3 regions of the Pseudomonas sp. ASL3 genome follow, and region 3 is predicted to be linked to each of the others. Evidence: predicted binding sites of a transcription regulator. Region 3 holds the regulator's gene; each other region holds the start of a gene.

Region 1 (5,983 bases), 2.8 Mb from region 3:
CCTGCTCGTGCTGGGGCCAGTGGCTTATGGCTGGCTGGTCTTTCCGGTGCACTTGCTGGTGTTGATCTACAGCTTGGGGCGCGGTGACCTGTTGGCCTCGCTAGGCCCTTTTCGTGATGCCTGGCGCAGAGGCGACGAGCAGGCTGCCAGTCATGTGGCGGAGCGTGATCTGGGTGTGGTCGCCGAGGGCGAAGAGCAGTTGCTCGAAGGTGTCCAGGGTTATCTGCTGTGGCAGGCCTATCAAAGCTTCTTTGCCGTGATCTTCTGGTATTTCCTGCTTGGCCCGGTCGCGGCCCTGAGTTATCGGCTGCTGGCCCTGGCCGTTAAACACGGGAAAACCCCTGCGCTGGTCGAGCGTGCCGGTCAGTTGCGCCACGCTTTCGATTGGGTGCCCGTGCGGCTGTTGGCCGCCAGTTTTGCCCTGGTCGGCAATTTTGTCGCCGTCAGCCGGCTGATGCTGCATGAGCTACTCAACTGGGACATCAGCGCTGCGCAACTGGTGGAAAAAACCGGTCGGGTTGCCAGCGAGCTTCCCGCGCCAGTGGTCGGCGCTGATGGCGTCACCAGCCTCGACGAACTCTGGGAACTGCTGCTGCGCTCGGCGGTGGTCTGGTACGCGGGCTTTGCGTTGTGGACGTTGTTGGTCTGATCGTTCCTTCTTGGACCGCGTTGGCTTTTTCGCAGGCAAGCCTGCTCCCACAGTAGACCGAGTATTCCTGTGGGAGATTCTATGTTCCCAGGCAATACACCGAACCCATGTAGGAGCTGCCGAAGGCTGCGATAAGGCCGGAACGGCCTTCAAAAATATCTGCATCTACGACCGGTTCCCGGTCGATCGCAGCCTTCGGCAGCTCCTACAAGGATTTGTGCCCGGCATGAATCTGTGGAAGCAGGCTTGCCTGCGAACAGCTCTGCATTGTCTCCGCTCCTCCCATCCCGTTTACCTTTAGTTACAAAACCCCAACTCGATATCAGGTATACAGGTCACATCGCCAAAGGGTGGCTTTGCGCTATTTGATGACTGGCAGCACCCAATAAAAATAAAAGAAAAGGGAGACTTCTTGTGAAGAGCCTTTTGTATCCGGCCATCGCGTTGATGAACCGTCTGAGCTTCGCGATGAAGTTCACCCTCATCAGCATCCTGTTTTTCTTGCCCATGGCGGTCACCAACTTTTATCTGGTGCGTGATTCCTATCGCGAGTTCGTCGGCACCCGCACCGAGTTGCAAAGCCTTGAGCTGGTGGGGACCAGTCTGAACCTGAGTCGGGATCTTGAAACCTTGACCGGTCTGGTCGAGATCAACGCGGTGCTTGGTCAAACCGGGCGATTCGAGGAGTTGAACACGCGTATCTCCGCCCTGGAGACCACGCTGCTGGGTACGTTGCAGGGCCTGACACCGCTGGCGGAAGATCCGGCACAGGTCGCCGCGTTCAATAGTAAGCGTGACGAGTTGATCGCTGATTTCAAGGCGCAGCAGGGTGAATCTTCGCTGCAAAGCAAAAGCGACATGATGGGGCGACTGCTGAACAAAGCCCAAACGTTCAGCAAAGTCGTGGTCAGCCAGGCCGGTCTCAGCCAGGACGGCAGCAGCGATGTGCGGCAACTGACCGAACTGGTCACCAGCGTCACGCCGATGGTCACGCAGAGCATTGGCGATGGCCGCGCCATGGGCTCGTATTCGTTGGGCCAAGGCATGCTCAACTCCTCGGCGAGCACCCATTTCGATGAGCTGCTACAGAATCTGGAAAAACTTCAGGCGGATTACGGCCTGAAGCTGCAGGATGCCCTGGACGCCAGTCCCGCCGCGCGCAAGACGCTGGAAGCGCTGGCCAAAGCCAGCCAGGCGACACTCAAACAAAGCAGCGAGCTGTTCGAAAATAAGGTGGTCATGGCTGACACCCTGGACACGCCATGGCAGAAATTTTATGAGCAGACCACTGGGTTGATGGCGCAGACCTATCAATTCAATGACGCAACTCTGACTTTCCTGGGGCAGGAATTGCAGCAGCGACTGGAGGAAAACCGCCTGCACATGGTTTTTCTGGTGGCGGCATTGGCTCTGGTCTTTTTGCTGATCGTTTACCTCTACAGCGGCTTCTATGCCTCGACCCGGACCACCTTGAAACGGCTGGGCGAGGTCATGGACAAGGTGGCGGCGGGCGATATGACCGCCAGTTTTACGGCCCACAGCCGTGACGAACTGGGCGAGTTGGGCCTGGTGTTCAATGGTACCGTGGTGAAGATTCATGATCTGATCGAGTTGGTGAGCAAGACCGTTGCCGAGGTCGAACGCCAGGCCAGCCAGGTCGAGTCGGTGTCGGCGGTCAGCAATCAGGCGGTGGCGGGGCAGCGCAGCCAGATTGAACAAGTGGCCACCGCCATGAACCAGATGTCGGCGACCGCGCAGGAAGTGGCGCGCAGTGCGGCAGCGGCGGTGAGCAGCGCGCACAGCGTCAATCAGGAAACCGTGAGTGGTCGGGGGCTGGTCGAATCGCAGCAGGGCAGCATCGCCCGGCTCGCCAATGAGATAGATCAGTCGGTGCTGGTCATCAATCAACTGGCCAGTGACAGCTCATCCATCAGCCGTGTGTTGGATGTGATCAAGAGCATCGCCGAGCAAACCAACCTGCTGGCGCTCAACGCCGCCATCGAAGCTGCTCGCGCGGGTGAGCAGGGCCGAGGGTTTGCGGTGGTCGCCGATGAGGTACGCACCCTCGCCAAACGCACCCAGCAGTCCACCGAAGAAATCGAAAAGATGATCGCCAAATTGCAGGGCGGCGTTGGTGCGGCGGTCAAGGCCATGGGCGTCAGCCATGAGGTGGCCAACGGCACGGTGGGGCAATCGGAAAAGGTCCAGCAGGCGCTGGAAAATATCCTCGGCGCGGTAGGCATGATCGTCGATCAAAACCAGCAGATCGCGGCTGCCGTGGAACAGCAAACAGCGGTGGCCCACGATATCGATCGAAACATCGTCGAGATCAACCGCGCCGGCGAACGCACGGCCGAGGGGGCGAATCAGACCGAGCACGCCAGTCGTCAGCTGTCTGCGCAGGTGGTGCAGCTGAAGCAGTTGATCAGCGCGTTTCGGGTTTGAGTCTGACGCCTACCAGTTGAACAACTGGCAGGCGTTGCGGGTACTGGCGTCGGCCAGATCATCGGCGTGTACGCCCATCAACTCAGCCAGGGCCAGGCAAATATCGGGTAGATGTTCAGGGCTGTTGCGCTGGTTCGGATACATCGCGGGGGCCATGTCCGGGGCGTCGGTTTCCAGCACGACGCTGTCCAGCGGCAGATCAACGATGACCCGGTGCATGCGCAGTGCTTGCGGCCAGGTCGCGGCGCCGCCCAAGCCGAGTTTGAACCCCAGCTTGATGTACTCGCGCGCCTCTTCCCGGCTGCCGGCAAAGGCATGGATGATTCCGCTGCGTTCGAGCTTGTAGCGTTTGAGCGTGGCGATCACCGCCGCGTGGCTGCGCCGCACGTGCAACAGGGCGGGCAATTGGAAGTCCGCCGCCAGTTGCAGCTGCGCCTCGAAAACCGCTTGCTGGCGCTCGCGGTCCAGGGTTTCGAGGTAATAATCCAGCCCGATTTCGCCGACGGCACAGAGTTGTCGATGGCCCTTCAAGCGCGTCAGCCAGTCGCCCAGTTCGGTCAGATCCTCGGGGCGATGTTCATCGATATACAGCGGATGCAGGCCGAACGCGGCGTACAGTCCGGTATCGCTTTGCACCAGATCCCACACGCGCTGCCAATTGCGCTGATACACGCCCAACACTACCAGGCGCTCTACGCCCAAGGCCCGGCAGTTCGACAGAAGCGTCTCGCGATCAGCGTCGAAATCCGGGAAATCCAGGTGGGTGTGGGTATCGATCAACACCAGCTCAGACCTCGTGAATCCGTTGTTTGAACGTCCGCGCGATGGCATGGACGCCGGGTTGGTAGTCATCCTTTTCCACGGCCGCCAGCGCCAGTGTCAGCGCTTTGTCGGCAATCAACTGGTGCTGCTGGGCCATGGCGTTGACCGGCAGTGGCAGGAAATCCAATAACTGCGTATCGCCGAACGTGCCCAGGTGCAATTGTGCGGGGTTGAGGGCGCGGCTTTGCAGTAGATCGAAAATGCCCTGTAACAGTACGTAGGACGTGGTGATCAGCGCATCGGGTAACTGACCCAGGCGTTCGAGCAAATCGCCAGCCAGACGCAGACCGCAAGCGCGGCTGAAGGCTTCGCCATGATCGAGTATCACCGTGCCGCTGAAGCCGGTAAGCGCGTGTTGAAAGCCGGCGGCACGGGCCTGGCTGACGCTCAATTCAGGACGCGCACCGATCAGCGCGATATGCCGCGGCTGTGGCTTTAGCAGACTGCGCGTGAGCTGCAGGCTGGCGTCATGGTCGTCGCTGACCACCGAGCAGAAACGTGTGGCGTCCATTTCCCGGTCGATGGCGATAATTGGCAGACCTGCTTTTTGCAGCTCGCGGTAGCTATCGTCGCTTTCCGGCAGGCAGCTGGCGACGAACAACGCATCGCAGCGCCGGGCGCGAAACAGCTGCAATAATTGCAGCTCGCTGGCGGGTGCGTCATCGGAACTGGCGATCAGCAGTTGATAACCGTGGGCGCGGGCGCCTTGCTCCAACAGCTTGGCGATGCGTGCGTAGCTGGGGTTTTCCAGGTCCGGCAGGATAAAGCCGAGGGTGCGGGTGTGACGGCTGCGCAAACCGGCGGCCTGAGGGTTGGGGCGGAAGTCATGCTGCTCGACCACCTTGCGCACGCGCTCGACCGTAGCGCTGCTGATGCGCTGCTGTTCGGCCTTGCCGTTGATCACATAGCTGGCGGTGGTAACTGACACACCGGCCAGACGGGCAATATCACTGAGTTTCAACCCGAGTTCCTTTTTGTTTTTGAGTATTTGAGTGCGTAGCGCGCCGATCTGTGGGAGATCCCGCCCCGTCTTCGACGCCGCGCTGTCGTGCAGCAAACACGGTGCTGGGTTCACCCTGAATCCCCGTGGGAGCGAATTCATTCGCGAAGGCGTCGGCACATCCAGCATCGTGGGCGCCTGATAGACCCTATTCGCGAATGAATTCGCTCCCACAGTGGATCCGGTACATCCAAAAATAATCTTTTAAAACCAAGGATTTAAAGGATGTTTGATAGGAGCTGGCTTGCCTGCGATCAGCTTGACGCGATGTGTCATCTACACCGCTATCGCGGGCAAGCCCGCTCCTACATGGTTTGAGATCATCGTTCCTGACGAAGCTCTAAGCTTTTCATACGCGTCTTACAAAAACTTCCCTCGGTCATCTGACGGTAGGGCTTCAACGGCAAGAGATTATCGAGTAACGTGCCACTCTTGATAGATTAAACGATTCAGCAAATAAAATTTCTGCCGTAATCAATGAACAGGGGCTGTCAGACAGTTATCTCTTCGTCGCCTAAGCTGTCGCTCAATTCAAACAGTTTTTGTCAAACGGTTCCTAAAACAAGAAACAGGCGCCCAACGGGTGCCACACAGGAGAAAGGCATGCTCGAACTCACCGTAGAGCAAATATCCATGGCCCAGACGGCTGTGGATAAGTCCGCCGCATTGCACCTGCTCGCCGGCAAACTGGAGACCGATGGCCTGGTCGCCGAGGGTTATCTTCAGGGTTTGCAGGGCCGTGAAGCACAAGGCTCGACCTTCCTCGGCCAGGGTATCGCCATCCCCCATGGCACTCCCGAAACCCGTGATCTGGTGTTCGCCACCGGCGTGCGCCTGTTGCAGTTTCCCGACGGCGTGGATTGGGGGGATGGGCAGATCGTTTATCTGGCTATAGGTATAGCCGCCAAATCCGACGAACATTTGCGTTTACTGCAATTACTCACGCGTGCACTGGGCGAGACCGACCTGGGCGAGGCGCTGCGTCAGGCCAAGAATCCCGAGTCGCTGCTCAAATTGCTACAAGGCGCGCCGCAGGAATTGGCCCTCGATGCGCAGATGATCAGTCT
Region 2 (5,983 bases), 130 kb from region 3:
GAGCGACAACAGGCAACCTTCGAGTCGTTGCGAGAGGGTTCGTTGCGTACAGCCAAAGCGTGGGCGATCAAGGATCTGGCCATGCAGTTGTGGCGAGGTAAGGATCGGGATGAGGTCGAACAACAGTGGAACCACTGGCTGGAATGGGCCTTGAACAGTGGGCTGCCACCGATGTGGAAAGTCGCCAAAACGATCAAGCGACGACTGTGGGGCATCGTCAACGCCATCGTGTTGAACCTGCATAACGGTCATGCAGAAAGCATGAACGCACGCATTCAACGGCTCAAGCAACGCTCTTGCGGGTTTCGAAATCGGGAGCGTTTTCGCAATGCCATTTACTTTCATTTTGGTGGTTTGGATTTATACCCGGAACGTCTCCAAAACTCATAACACCCACTTGATCCGGTGAAGCCCCTTTTTTGAGGGGCTTCACCGTTTTGAGTGGGTAATCTATTCTCCTCCCCATGAGAGATATTGATTTATATGCCCAAATTCTTGGGCTCCAGGCTCCGTGGAAAGTGGTCGCAGTTAACCTTGACCGTGCGTTGGGGCAAGTCGTTGTCGGCGTTGGAGTATCTGATGCTGCTGCGTTCACCTGTCCGCAATGTGGCCTGCACGCTTCGCGTTATGACAAACGCAAACGTCGTTGGCGGCATCTTGATACGTGTCAGTTCGTGACCATTCTAGAGGCTGAGGTGCCCAGAGTTCATTGCGCCGAGCATGGCGTGGTGACTGTCGAGGTCCCGTGGGCAGACGCTGGTTCAGGTTTCACCTTGATGTTTGAAGCATTGGTGATCAACTGGATCCAGGAAGCCAGTATTCAGGCGGTCTCGCGTCAACTCCAGACGAGCTGGGGCAGCATTGACCGGATCATGGCTCGCGCCGTCAGACGCGGATTGGCGCGTCGAAAACCGTTATCACCGACCCAGATATGCGTGGACGAGACTTCGTTTCAAAAGCGTCGCGAGTACGTCACCGTGGTGACCGACCCCGCAACGGGTCAGGTCTTGCATGTGGAAGACGGCAACCTCACCCAGAGCCTGGAAGCGTTTTATACGAAGCTCAATAGTGACCAGAAGCAAGCAATTACAGGCGTTTCGATGGACATGTGGCCCGCCTTCATCAGCGCGACCCAACGTCATATTCCGGATGCCATGCACAAAATAGCGTTCGACAAGTTTCATGTGGCCAAGCTGTTGAGTGAGGCGCTGGACAGGGTGCGTCATATGGAGAACCGCGAGTTGCTAAAGGCAGGCTCCACGGTGCTCAAGAACACGAAATACGTCTGGCTTAAGCGGGCCGAAAACATGACCGAGCGGCAACAGGCAACCTTCGAGTCGTTGCGAGAGGGTTCGTTGCGTACAGCCAAAGCTTGGGCGATCAAGGATCTGGCCATGCAGTTGTGGCGAGGTAAGGATCGGGATGAGGTCGAACAACAGTGGAACCACTGGCTGGAATGGGCCTTGAACAGTGGGCTGCCACCGATGTGGAAAGTCGCCAAAACGATCAAGCGACGACTGTGGGGCATCGTCAACGCCATCGTGTTGAACCTGCATAACGGCCATGCAGAAAGCATGAACGCACGCATTCAACGGCTCAAGCAACGCTCTTGCGGGTTTCGAAATCGGGAGCGTTTTCGCAATGCCATTTACTTTCATTTTGGTGGTTTGGATTTATACCCGGAACGTCTCCAAAACTCATAACACCCACTTGATCCGGTGAAGCCCCTTTTTTGACAGAAGCCAACTTGTTGGCGAGACGCTAAATCAGGCGCAGAAATTATCAGACAGCAGCGCAATCTGTGGGATCAGGCTTGCAACTACGCGTCCCGCTGCGAATGAATCGACTCATCAGTCATTTTTAAAACCCGCTCAACCTATCGACCTTGCGGCCGATAACCTGCAAAAGCCTCCTGCGGATCGAAAAGCCCATGCGTAATAACCAGCCTGTCACCCAACGCGAACGGACGTTTCCCGCGCATCAGCGGTTGATCTCCACCACTGACGCCAAAGGTGTAATCACCTATTGCAACGAGGCCTTCGCCGAGATCTGTGGGTTCTCCAAGGAGGAACTGGTTCGAGCACCGCACAATACAGTCCGTCACCCGGATGTGCCCTCAGCGGTTTTCGAGCACATGTGGAACACCCTCAAGCAGGGTCAGCCATGGATGGGGATCGTCAAGAATCGTTGCAAAAACGGCGACCACTACTGGGTCAACGCCTATGTAACGCCGATGTTCGAGAAGAATCAGGTGGTGGGCTATGAATCGGTGCGGGTCAAACCCACCACCGAACAGATCCGTCGCGCGGAAGCCTTGTACCTGCGCGTGAACCAAGGCAAATCAGCGGTTCCTCGTCGGAACCAGTGGTTGCCGGTGCTGCAGGATTGGCTGCCGTTCATCATGGTCAGCCAATTGAGCTTCATGATCGGTGCCTGGTTGAACTCCAACTGGGGTTTCGCCCTGGCCGCCGCACTGTCGGTGCCACTGGGGCTGCTCGGTTTGAGCTGGCAGCAGCGCGGCACCAAGCGCCTATTGCAGTTGGCCGGGCAAACCACCTCGGACCCACTGATCGCCCAGATGTACACCGACAGCCGCGGGCCGCAAGCGCGTCTGGAGATGTCGATCCTCAGCCAGGAAGCACGCCTGAAAACCTGCCTGACTCGCTTGCAGGACACCGCCGAACACCTGAACGATCAGGCCCGGCAATCCGACACCCTCGCCCACGCCAGCTCCTCCGGGCTTGAGCGTCAGCGCGTCGAGACCGAGCAAGTGGCCACCGCCGTCAATCAAATGGCCGCCACCACTCAGGAAGTCGCCAGCCACGTGCAGCGCACCGCCGATGCCACCCAACAAGCCAACCAATTGACCCGTCGCGGTCGTGATATCGCCGGCGAAACCCGCGAAGCAATTCAGCGCCTGTCCGCCGCCGTTGGCGAAACCGGCCTGACCGTGACCCAACTGGCCAAGGACAGCAACGAAATCGGTAGCGTGGTCGACGTGATCAAGGGCATCGCCGACCAGACCAACCTGCTGGCGCTCAATGCCGCCATCGAAGCGGCACGCGCCGGGGAAATGGGCCGGGGCTTTGCGGTGGTTGCCGATGAAGTTCGCCAACTGGCGCAACGCACCACTGAATCCACCGGGCAGATCCACGGCCTGATCGCCAAACTGCAACAAACCGCCAACAGCGCCGTGCAAACCATGGACGCCGGCCACCGCCAGGCAGAAGAAGGCGTCGCCCGGGTTCTGGAGGCTGACAAAGCACTGGTGGGCATCAGCGAAGCGGTAGCCAACATCACCGACATGACCACCCAAATCGCCGCCGCCACCGAAGAGCAAAGCGCCGTCGCCGAGGAAATCAGCCGCAACATCAGCACCATCGCTCAACTGGCCGATAAAACCTCCGACGAAGCCCGCCGCTCGGCGCTGCTGAGCGAAGAACTGACCAGCACTGCGCATACTCAGTACTCGTTGGTGGAGCGGTTTAATCGGTAACAGGTGTTAGTTTTAAAAGAGACCCCGACAGACTTGGTTTGTTGGGGTTTTTTATTGGATAAGTTTTGTAACATTCGAGCAGGCGCCGACCGCCTACACAAACGGATAGTCACTTTCGGATAGTTGACGGTTTTCTCTCGATTCTATTAGTTGATTTAAAGGTAGGGAAATACCTGACAGCCACCTCAACAGTGGCTATCAGATTCTTCTGCCTGACAAAATCAACCATTAACGACCTAGGACCCACGCCACATGAAATTGGCTTACCTATGTCAGAAGGAAATCGAAAAATGAACAATGAACGTCAATTCGGATTGATTGCACCCACCGTACCCATCGCAGATGCCGACGGTCTTATTAAAACCGTAGACCTTGAGAGCGATGTCGTCATCCACCTTCCTGTCTGGTATGGGGCAAAAGAACGCGACACTTATCAATTGCTACTGAACGGCCAACTCGTTGGCAACTTGGAAAGCTTGCCGAATCCAGTGCCTGAAGAAGGGACCGAACTAAGTTTGGTAATTTCCGTGGCCACTCAGCTCAAAGTGGATGGCGCTTACACTGTCGGTTATCGTACGACGACCTTTCCCGGTAACATGCCAACTGACTCCGCGATGACGACAATCCACGTAGACCGCACCCCACCCGGCGCAACCCTGCTCGCCCCCATGATGTTCCCGAACGTCACCTTGGGCGAAACCCTGACGGGCATGGTTCCTGGCTACGCCGGCATGCAAGCAGGCGACATCATCCAAACCCTGTGCAACGACACTCAGGGCCCAACCCTCACCGTACAAGCGGAGAACCTGACGACCTCACCCGTACACATCCAGTTCGAGCGCTCATTCCTGCAAACGCTGGATAGCGATGAAGTAACAATTGGTTACTTGGTCACCGACCGTGCAGGCAACACATCGATCCCATCGCAGCGCGTGAACTTAACACTGCAACTATAAGACAGCTCCTTGTAACCCCACCTAACAAAGCCCTGGCGACTCACTCGCCGGGGCTTTGTTTTTCACCTGCCATAAGCACCTTCCTTTATGCTCGTAGGAATTAACCAATATTTGTAAGTTAACTCCTACAACACTTACACTCACACCTTAGCGACCTACCCAACGAAACAGTCAGCCTTGACAAGCCCACGCACATACTATTACGTAACCTCGCCTCCACCTAAAACCAACTACTCACAAACCGCATCAATTTTTCTTACTACAATATCCATGGCGAAAATCCCGCAACAACAGTGTAACCTTACAGCAAGGGCCATCGCCCGGTCACACACAGCAATGTAATTTTTCAGGCATAAATCACCATTGCAGCTTATAAATTTGATGTTGCAGCACTATCAACATTTACGTCCGAACAGTAAGGAGTATTGAATATGGATGATCAGCATCCGCCTGGCTCTCCTCCCTTCAAGCCGAAAAAGCTTACGACGAAGGGTAATCGTCCGGCTCGGCGAGACAGTCCAAGCAAACCCGGCGCACCCACTGGCCCCCAGTTACCGGCAGAGCCTCCGGGTTGCGCCAAAGAGAACTCATCAACCGAGGAGCTGGCGCTTAAGTACGCCCACCCCTTCCCGGCTGAAAATCTCGTCGAGGGCACGCTCCCGGCCCTGATTTCTGATCCTCTGGAAGCGCCCTCATTAGAAGCGGTCGATCCTGCGTCGATTACCCGGGAGCAGGTGATCGCCGGCATGAAGGTACTGATACCTGGCTCTTCCCAGTTGAATCTCGGCGATGAATTCAAACTGCTTTGGGGCAGCAGAGTCTATCCAGCCCAAACCGTGAATGAGGAAAATATCAACCAGCCGATAATCGGGACAGAATGGGCCGTACACACCCCTGAAGCACATCTTCCGCAAGGCAACGTCAAAGTGTGTTACGACGTGTATCGCAATGGTCAACGGATCGGTACTTCAGCGATCCTACATGCCAATGTACCTAACTGTTACACCTCCAGTGAAAAACAGCGTAAGCGGAGACGATCCATCAGGCGCAAGCAGCAGCGGCGCGCGCCACTTTGACGACATAAGGAAAGCCCCCGGCGAGCGATCACCGGGGGTTTTTAGGGTGCGGCTTCAGAACAGCGAAGCGGTTGGTTTCAACCCATCAAAACGCAAACCGCACGCCAACATTCGCCCCCCACGGCTGCTCGACGTTATCACCCTTCATGTAATCGAAGTCGGCGTGAACCTGCAGGTTCTTCGACAGCGACACCGCCACACCAGCCCCCAACTCGGCACGCGACCCGAACAGGTCGTTATTGAAACGAGTGTCGTTAACCCTCACCTCGTTGCTGCGGGCGAACTCGTGAGCAACTGCCGCACGCAGGTAAGGCTGGAGCACTCCGCCGTCCTTGAGCGCGATATTGCGGCCGACCGAAGTACCGACCTTGCCCAGTACTGACTGAGTACGGTCGTTCTTCGCCTCCAGCCCGTTGTCCAGGGTGTAATGGTCGCCCTGAACCAGCACGGCGGCC
Region 3 (5,983 bases):
CGCAGCAGGCCAACCTGTGGCGCCGCTTGCAACGCATCGGCCTGTCGGGTCCGCTGTCGCGGGACCTGCTGGCGATGATCACCGATATTGAAGAGCCCCGTCAGGCGTGGCGTATGTTGTTGGCCCACCTGGCGCGGATGATCGCGACCCCCGACGTCGAGCCTCTGGAAGAGGGTGGCGTGATCGCCATGGTCGGCCCGGCTGGCATGGGCAAAACCACGACCCTGGCAAAACTGGCGGCGCGGTATGTATTGAAATATGGTCCGCAAAACATCGCGCTGGTGAGCATGGACAGCTATCGGATCGGCGCCCAGGAACAGCTTAGAACGCTGGGTCGCATCCTCAATGTGTCCGTCACCCACGTTGATCCGGGTCAGTCATTGGCGCAGGCGCTGGAGCCGTTGCTGCGCAAGCGAGTGGTCTTGATCGACACCGCCGGCCTGCAAGCCAGCGATCCGGCATTGCGTATGCAGTTGGAAAGCCTTGCCGGTCGCGGAATCAAGGCGCGTAATTATCTGGTGTTGGCAACTACCAGCCAGAAACAGGTTCTAACCGCTGCATACCACAGCTACAAACGCTGCGGTCTGGCGGGCTGCATTCTCACCAAGCTGGATGAAACCGCCAGCCTGGGCGAGGTATTGAGCCTGGCAATCAGTCATGAGTTACCGGTGGCTTACCTCACGGATGGGCCGCGAATACCGGACGATTTGCATTTGCCGCGTCGGCACCAATTGGTGAGTCGTGCGGTCAGTGTGCAAATGCAGGAAGAGCCAAGCGAGGAAGCTATGGCGGATATGTTCGCGGATCTTTATCACAGCCCGAACAAGCGGGTTGGGTAAGGCATGACATTGGAATGTACCTACATACAGGGTCTGCCGAGCATTGTTCATTCAACGTACGCGCAGCCAGTAATGTGGCCTCGGTCTAAGCAAGACAAGGTAAAGAACTAACATGGGCAGCATGCATCCCGTACAGGTTATCGCGGTGACTGGCGGCAAAGGTGGCGTCGGTAAGACTAACGTGTCAGTGAATTTGTCACTGGCTCTGGCTGAGCTCGGCCGGCGGGTCATGCTGCTGGATGCCGACCTGGGTCTGGCAAATGTCGATGTCTTACTCGGCCTGACCCCCAAACGCACCCTCGCCGATGTGATTGAAGGACGTTGTGAGCTGCGCGACGTGCTGCTTCAGGGGCCGGGCGGGATTCGTATCGTACCGGCCGCCTCTGGCACCCAGAGCATGGTCCATCTGACACCTGCGCAACATTCCGGGCTGATCCAGGCCTTCAGCGACATTGGTGACAACCTCGATGTGCTGGTGATCGACACGGCTGCCGGTATTGGCGACTCGGTCGTCAGCTTCGTGCGCGCCGCCCAGGAAGTGTTGTTGGTGGTGTGCGATGAACCGACCTCGATCACTGACGCCTACGCGCTGATCAAACTGCTCAACCGCGATTACGGCATGAACCGCTTCCGGGTGCTTGCCAACATGGCGCAAAGCCCGCAGGAAGGCCGCAATCTGTTCGCCAAGTTGACCAAGGTCACGGATCGCTTCCTGGATGTCGCCTTACAATACGTCGGCGCCGTGCCTTACGACGAATGCGTGCGCAAGGCTGTACAGAAGCAGCGCGCCGTGTACGAAGCGTTCCCGCGCTCCAAATGCGCCCTGGCCTTCAAGGCCATCGCGCAGAAAGTCGACACCTGGCCGTTGCCGGCCAACCCGCGTGGGCATCTGGAGTTTTTCGTCGAGCGGCTCGTACATCAGACGAGTGCGGGACCGGTGCTATGACAGCCAGCGGCTATCGCATGTACAGCAAGGCGTCCAAGGACTCCCAGTACGAGCTGATCGAGCGCTATGCGCCGCTGGTCAAACGCATCGCCTATCACCTGCTGGCGCGTTTGCCGGCCAGTGTACAGGTCGAGGATCTGATTCAGGCGGGCATGATTGGTCTGCTCGAAGTCTCGACCAAATACGACGCCACCAAAGGCGCGAGTTTCGAGACCTACGCCGGGATCCGCATTCGTGGCGCCATGCTCGATGAAGTGCGCAAGGGCGATTGGGCCCCGCGTTCGGTGCATCGAAATACGCGCATGGTCAGTGACGCAATTCGGGCAATTGAAGCTAAAACCGGTCGTGACGCTAAAGATCACGAGGTTGCGGCCGAACTCCAATTGAGTCTCGATGATTATTACGGGATTTTGAACGATACCTTGGGCAGTCGGTTGTTCAGTTTCGACGATCTGTTGCAGGACGGCGAACATGAGGGACTGCATGAGGATGGCGCAAGCGCTCAGCTTGAGCCATCGCGCGACCTGGAGGATGAACGCTTCCAGGCAGCGCTAGCGGATGCGATTGCCAATTTGCCAGAGCGTGAGCGACTGGTCTTGGCGCTGTACTACGACGAGGAGCTGAACCTCAAGGAAATTGGTGAGGTGTTGGGGGTCAGCGAATCACGGGTCAGCCAGTTACACAGCCAGTGCGCAGCTCGTTTGCGAGGGCGTTTGGGGGAATGGCGAGCGCGTTGACAGGCAGTGCGCGACCCTTGGTGGTTTCGCGCTGACTGTAAGCCGGCTGTGCAAAGCGTTGCGTGCGAAGAAGATAAGACTAGGCAGGAGCCGGTCAGTCAAGGTCCTTCAGGGCCTGCTGTGCCAGTTTCCCGACCTGTTGATTTACCAAGCCCGTCGTCGTTTTCGTGCAGCCGTTGTGTGCTGTGCCGGTTTTGATTGAACAGCGTATTCAGGTGCTGAGTGCGTTAAAGACTGCTTGGAGGTCGAATTGGACAAGAACATGAAAATCCTCATCGTTGATGACTTCTCAACGATGCGGCGGATCATAAAAAACCTGTTGCGTGATCTGGGGTTCACCAACACGGCTGAAGCGGATGACGGGACGACCGCGCTGCCGATGCTGCAAAGCGGTAGCTTCGACTTTCTGGTGACTGACTGGAACATGCCTGGCATGTCCGGCATCGATCTGTTGCGCCACGTGCGTGCCGATGATCGCCTCAAGCACCTGCCAGTGTTGATGGTAACGGCTGAAGCCAAGCGTGATCAGATCATCGAAGCCGCTCAGGCCGGTGTGAACGGTTATGTGGTCAAGCCCTTCACGGCCCAAGTGCTGAAAGAAAAGATCGAAAAGATCTTCGAGCGCGTCAATAGCTGATGTTCGCCGCGAGGGCTCTATGGAGCAGACAGAATCATCAATGGGAGACTTCGAGTCGACCCTGAAGCAACACGCACACGAGTTGGTCAAAAGCCTTGAAAATGGCCGGTTTGGCGACGCTGTGCAAATGATCCACGAGCTGAACCAGACCCGCGACCGTGGCCTGTATCAGGAAGTCGGCAAACTGACTCGCGAACTGCACAGTGCGATCGTCAATTTTCAAATTGACCCGAACATGCCGCAAGCCAAGGAAGTCTCGCAGATCACCGATGCCACCGAGCGCCTGTCTTATGTGGTCAGGCTGACCGAGAACGCGGCCAATCGGACCATGGATCTGGTGGAGCAAAGCACGCCTTTGATGGGTGGGCTCAGCACCGATGCTGCTGCCTTGAGTGCCGATTGGGCGCGCTTCATGCGTCGCGAAATCGGTGCCGAAGAGTTTCGTGAGCTGGCTCGGCGTGTCGAAGGTTTCCTGTCGCGCAGCGAAAAGGAAACCCGGGAAGTGTCCGGCCATCTCAACGATATTCTGCTGGCTCAGGATTACCAGGACCTTACCGGTCAGGTGATCAAGCGCGTGACCCAACTGGTCACGGAAGTGGAAAGCAACCTGCTCAAACTGGTGCTGATGGCCAGCCAGGTCGATCGCTTTGCCGGGATCGAACATGACCATCAATCGATCCGAACAGAAAAAGATCAAGAAAAACATCTGTCTCAGGGTGAAGGTCCGCAGATTCATGCCGATAAGCGTGAAGACGTCGTATCCGGTCAGGATGATGTTGACGATCTGCTATCCAGCCTGGGCTTCTAGGTCGGTTGACGGTTAATTTTAGGGAGCACCCCAATGAGCTTCGGCGCCGATGAAGAAATCCTTCAGGATTTCCTGGTAGAGGCCGGCGAGATTCTCGAGCAATTGTCCGAGCAGCTGGTCGAGCTGGAAAGCCGACCTGATGATGCGGACTTGCTCAATGCAATTTTTCGCGGTTTTCACACTGTAAAAGGGGGCGCCGGCTTCCTCCAGCTCCATGAGCTGGTGGAGTGCTGTCACATCGCCGAGAACGTCTTCGACATCCTGCGCAAGGGTGAGCGTCGCGTCGACTCGGAATTGATGGACGTGGTCCTGGAAGCATTGGATGCGGTCAACGGCATGTTCTCTGAAGTGCGTGAGCGCACCGACGTGACCCCGGCCACGCCAGAGCTGCTTGCAGCATTGGCGCGTCTGGCCGAGCCGGCGTCTGCTGTTGAGATCGCTGCGGCTGCGCCGGTCAGCGTTGAGCCGGAGCCGGTGTCCGAAGACATTACCGATAACGAATTCGAACAATTGCTGGACTCGCTCAACGCGGTCAAGGCGCAGGCTGCGGCCTCCGCGGTAACGCCAGCCTCGGCTGCGCCGGTTTCGGCGTATGCCGGAGGCCCTGACACCGGTGACGAGATCAGCGATGCCGAGTTCGAATCGCTGCTCGATCAACTGCACGGCAAAGGCCAGTTCGCCGTTGAGGCAGCACCTGCTGCGCCGGTCGCGGCCGCCGCAGCTCCTGCCAGCAATGAAATTACCGACGATGAATTCGAAGCACTGCTCGATCAGTTGCACGGCAAAGGCACGTTCGCCGCTGAGACTGTCGCGCCAGTAGCCGCTGTCGCTGCTGTGCCGCAAGGTGCTGCGGTTGCCGCGAATGGCGATCACATCTCCGACAACGAATTTGAAGCGCTGCTCGACGAGCTGCACGGCAAAGGCAAGTTCGAGCCCGAAGCTATTGCAGCTGTTGCAGCACCTGCACCCGTGGCCGCCAAGGCTGCTGTGGTGAAAGCGCCTGAACCGGCGCGGGCTGCTGCAGCCCCGGCCCCGGCTCCGGCCAGAGCGCCAGCACCGGATAAACCGGATAAACCAGCGGCGTCGGAAGCTGAAACCACCGTACGGGTCGATACCGCACGCCTCGACGAAATCATGAACATGGTCGGCGAGTTGGTGTTGGTGCGTAACCGCCTGGTCCGCCTGGGCCTCAACAGCGGCGATGAAGCCATGTCCAAGGCGGTGTCGAACCTTGACGTGGTGACAGCTGATCTGCAGACCGCGGTGATGAAAACCCGCATGCAGCCGATCAAGAAAGTCTTCGGCCGCTTCCCGCGTCTGGTCCGCGACCTTGCGCGTCAGTTGAAGAAAGAGATCAATCTGGAACTGGTCGGCGAAGAAACCGACCTGGACAAGAACCTGGTCGAGGCGCTGGCCGATCCGCTGGTCCACTTGGTGCGCAACGCGGTGGACCACGGGATCGAATCCCCGGAAGAACGCGAAGCGTCAGGCAAGTCCCGTGGCGGTCGAGTGATTCTTTCGGCGGAACAGGAAGGTGACCACATCCTGCTGTCGATTTCCGATGACGGCAAAGGCATGGACCCTAACGTCCTGCGTGCCATCGCCGTGAAACGAGGCGTGATGGACAAGGATGCCGCCGACCGCCTGAGCGACACCGACTGCTACAACCTGATCTTCGCCCCAGGGTTCTCGACCAAAACCGAGATCTCCGATGTGTCCGGGCGTGGCGTGGGCATGGACGTGGTGAAAACCAAGATTGCCCAGCTCAACGGTTCGATCAACATCCACTCGACCAAGGGCCTGGGCTCGAAAATCATCATCAAGGTGCCGTTGACCCTGGCGATCATGCCGACCCTGATGGTGATGCTCGGCAATCAGGCGTTTGCCTTCCCGCTGGTCAACGTCAACGAGATCTTCCACCTTGACCTGTCGCGGACCAACGTCGTCGATGGCCAGGAAGTGGTCATCGTGCGCGACAAGGCCTTGCCACTGTTCTATCTCAAGCGTTGGCTGGTC

Evidence for each region. The regulator FliA, encoded in region 3, starts transcription of late flagellar genes. The targets are predictions, from matches to a motif close to CTAAAGTTTNNNNNNNNNNNGCCGNTAA.
Region 1: a site for FliA is predicted at 2,170-2,197, ahead of AC1MEE_RS29555 (methyl-accepting chemotaxis protein). Genes of this name have one in related genera too.
Region 2: a site for FliA is predicted at 1,871-1,898, ahead of AC1MEE_RS16090 (methyl-accepting chemotaxis protein). Genes of this name have one in related genera too.

Annotation. Positions count from the first base shown of each region.
Region 1 is NZ_CM155281.1:6,430,552-6,436,534, forward strand. It holds gene ampE (regulatory signaling modulator protein AmpE) at 1-649, shown strand, start outside; gene AC1MEE_RS29555 (methyl-accepting chemotaxis protein) at 2,390-3,094, shown strand; gene AC1MEE_RS29560 (TatD family hydrolase) at 3,104-3,880, opposite strand; gene cra (catabolite repressor/activator) at 3,882-4,877, opposite strand; gene ptsP (phosphoenolpyruvate--protein phosphotransferase) at 5,520-5,983, shown strand, end outside.
Region 2 is NZ_CM155281.1:3,481,326-3,487,308, forward strand. It holds gene AC1MEE_RS16080 (ISL3 family transposase) at 1-390, shown strand, start outside; gene AC1MEE_RS16085 (ISL3 family transposase) at 465-1,703, shown strand; gene AC1MEE_RS16090 (methyl-accepting chemotaxis protein) at 1,931-3,496, shown strand; gene AC1MEE_RS16095 (hypothetical protein) at 3,787-4,452, shown strand; gene AC1MEE_RS16100 (hypothetical protein) at 4,884-5,528, shown strand; gene AC1MEE_RS16105 (autotransporter outer membrane beta-barrel domain-containing protein) at 5,614-5,983, opposite strand, start outside.
Region 3 is NZ_CM155281.1:3,615,301-3,621,283, reverse strand. It holds gene flhF (flagellar biosynthesis GTPase FlhF) at 1-839, shown strand, start outside; gene fleN (flagellar synthesis regulator FleN) at 952-1,785, shown strand; gene fliA (RNA polymerase sigma factor FliA) at 1,782-2,522, shown strand; gene AC1MEE_RS16735 (chemotaxis response regulator CheY) at 2,785-3,159, shown strand; gene AC1MEE_RS16730 (protein phosphatase CheZ) at 3,179-3,967, shown strand; gene AC1MEE_RS16725 (chemotaxis protein CheA) at 4,001-5,983, shown strand, end outside.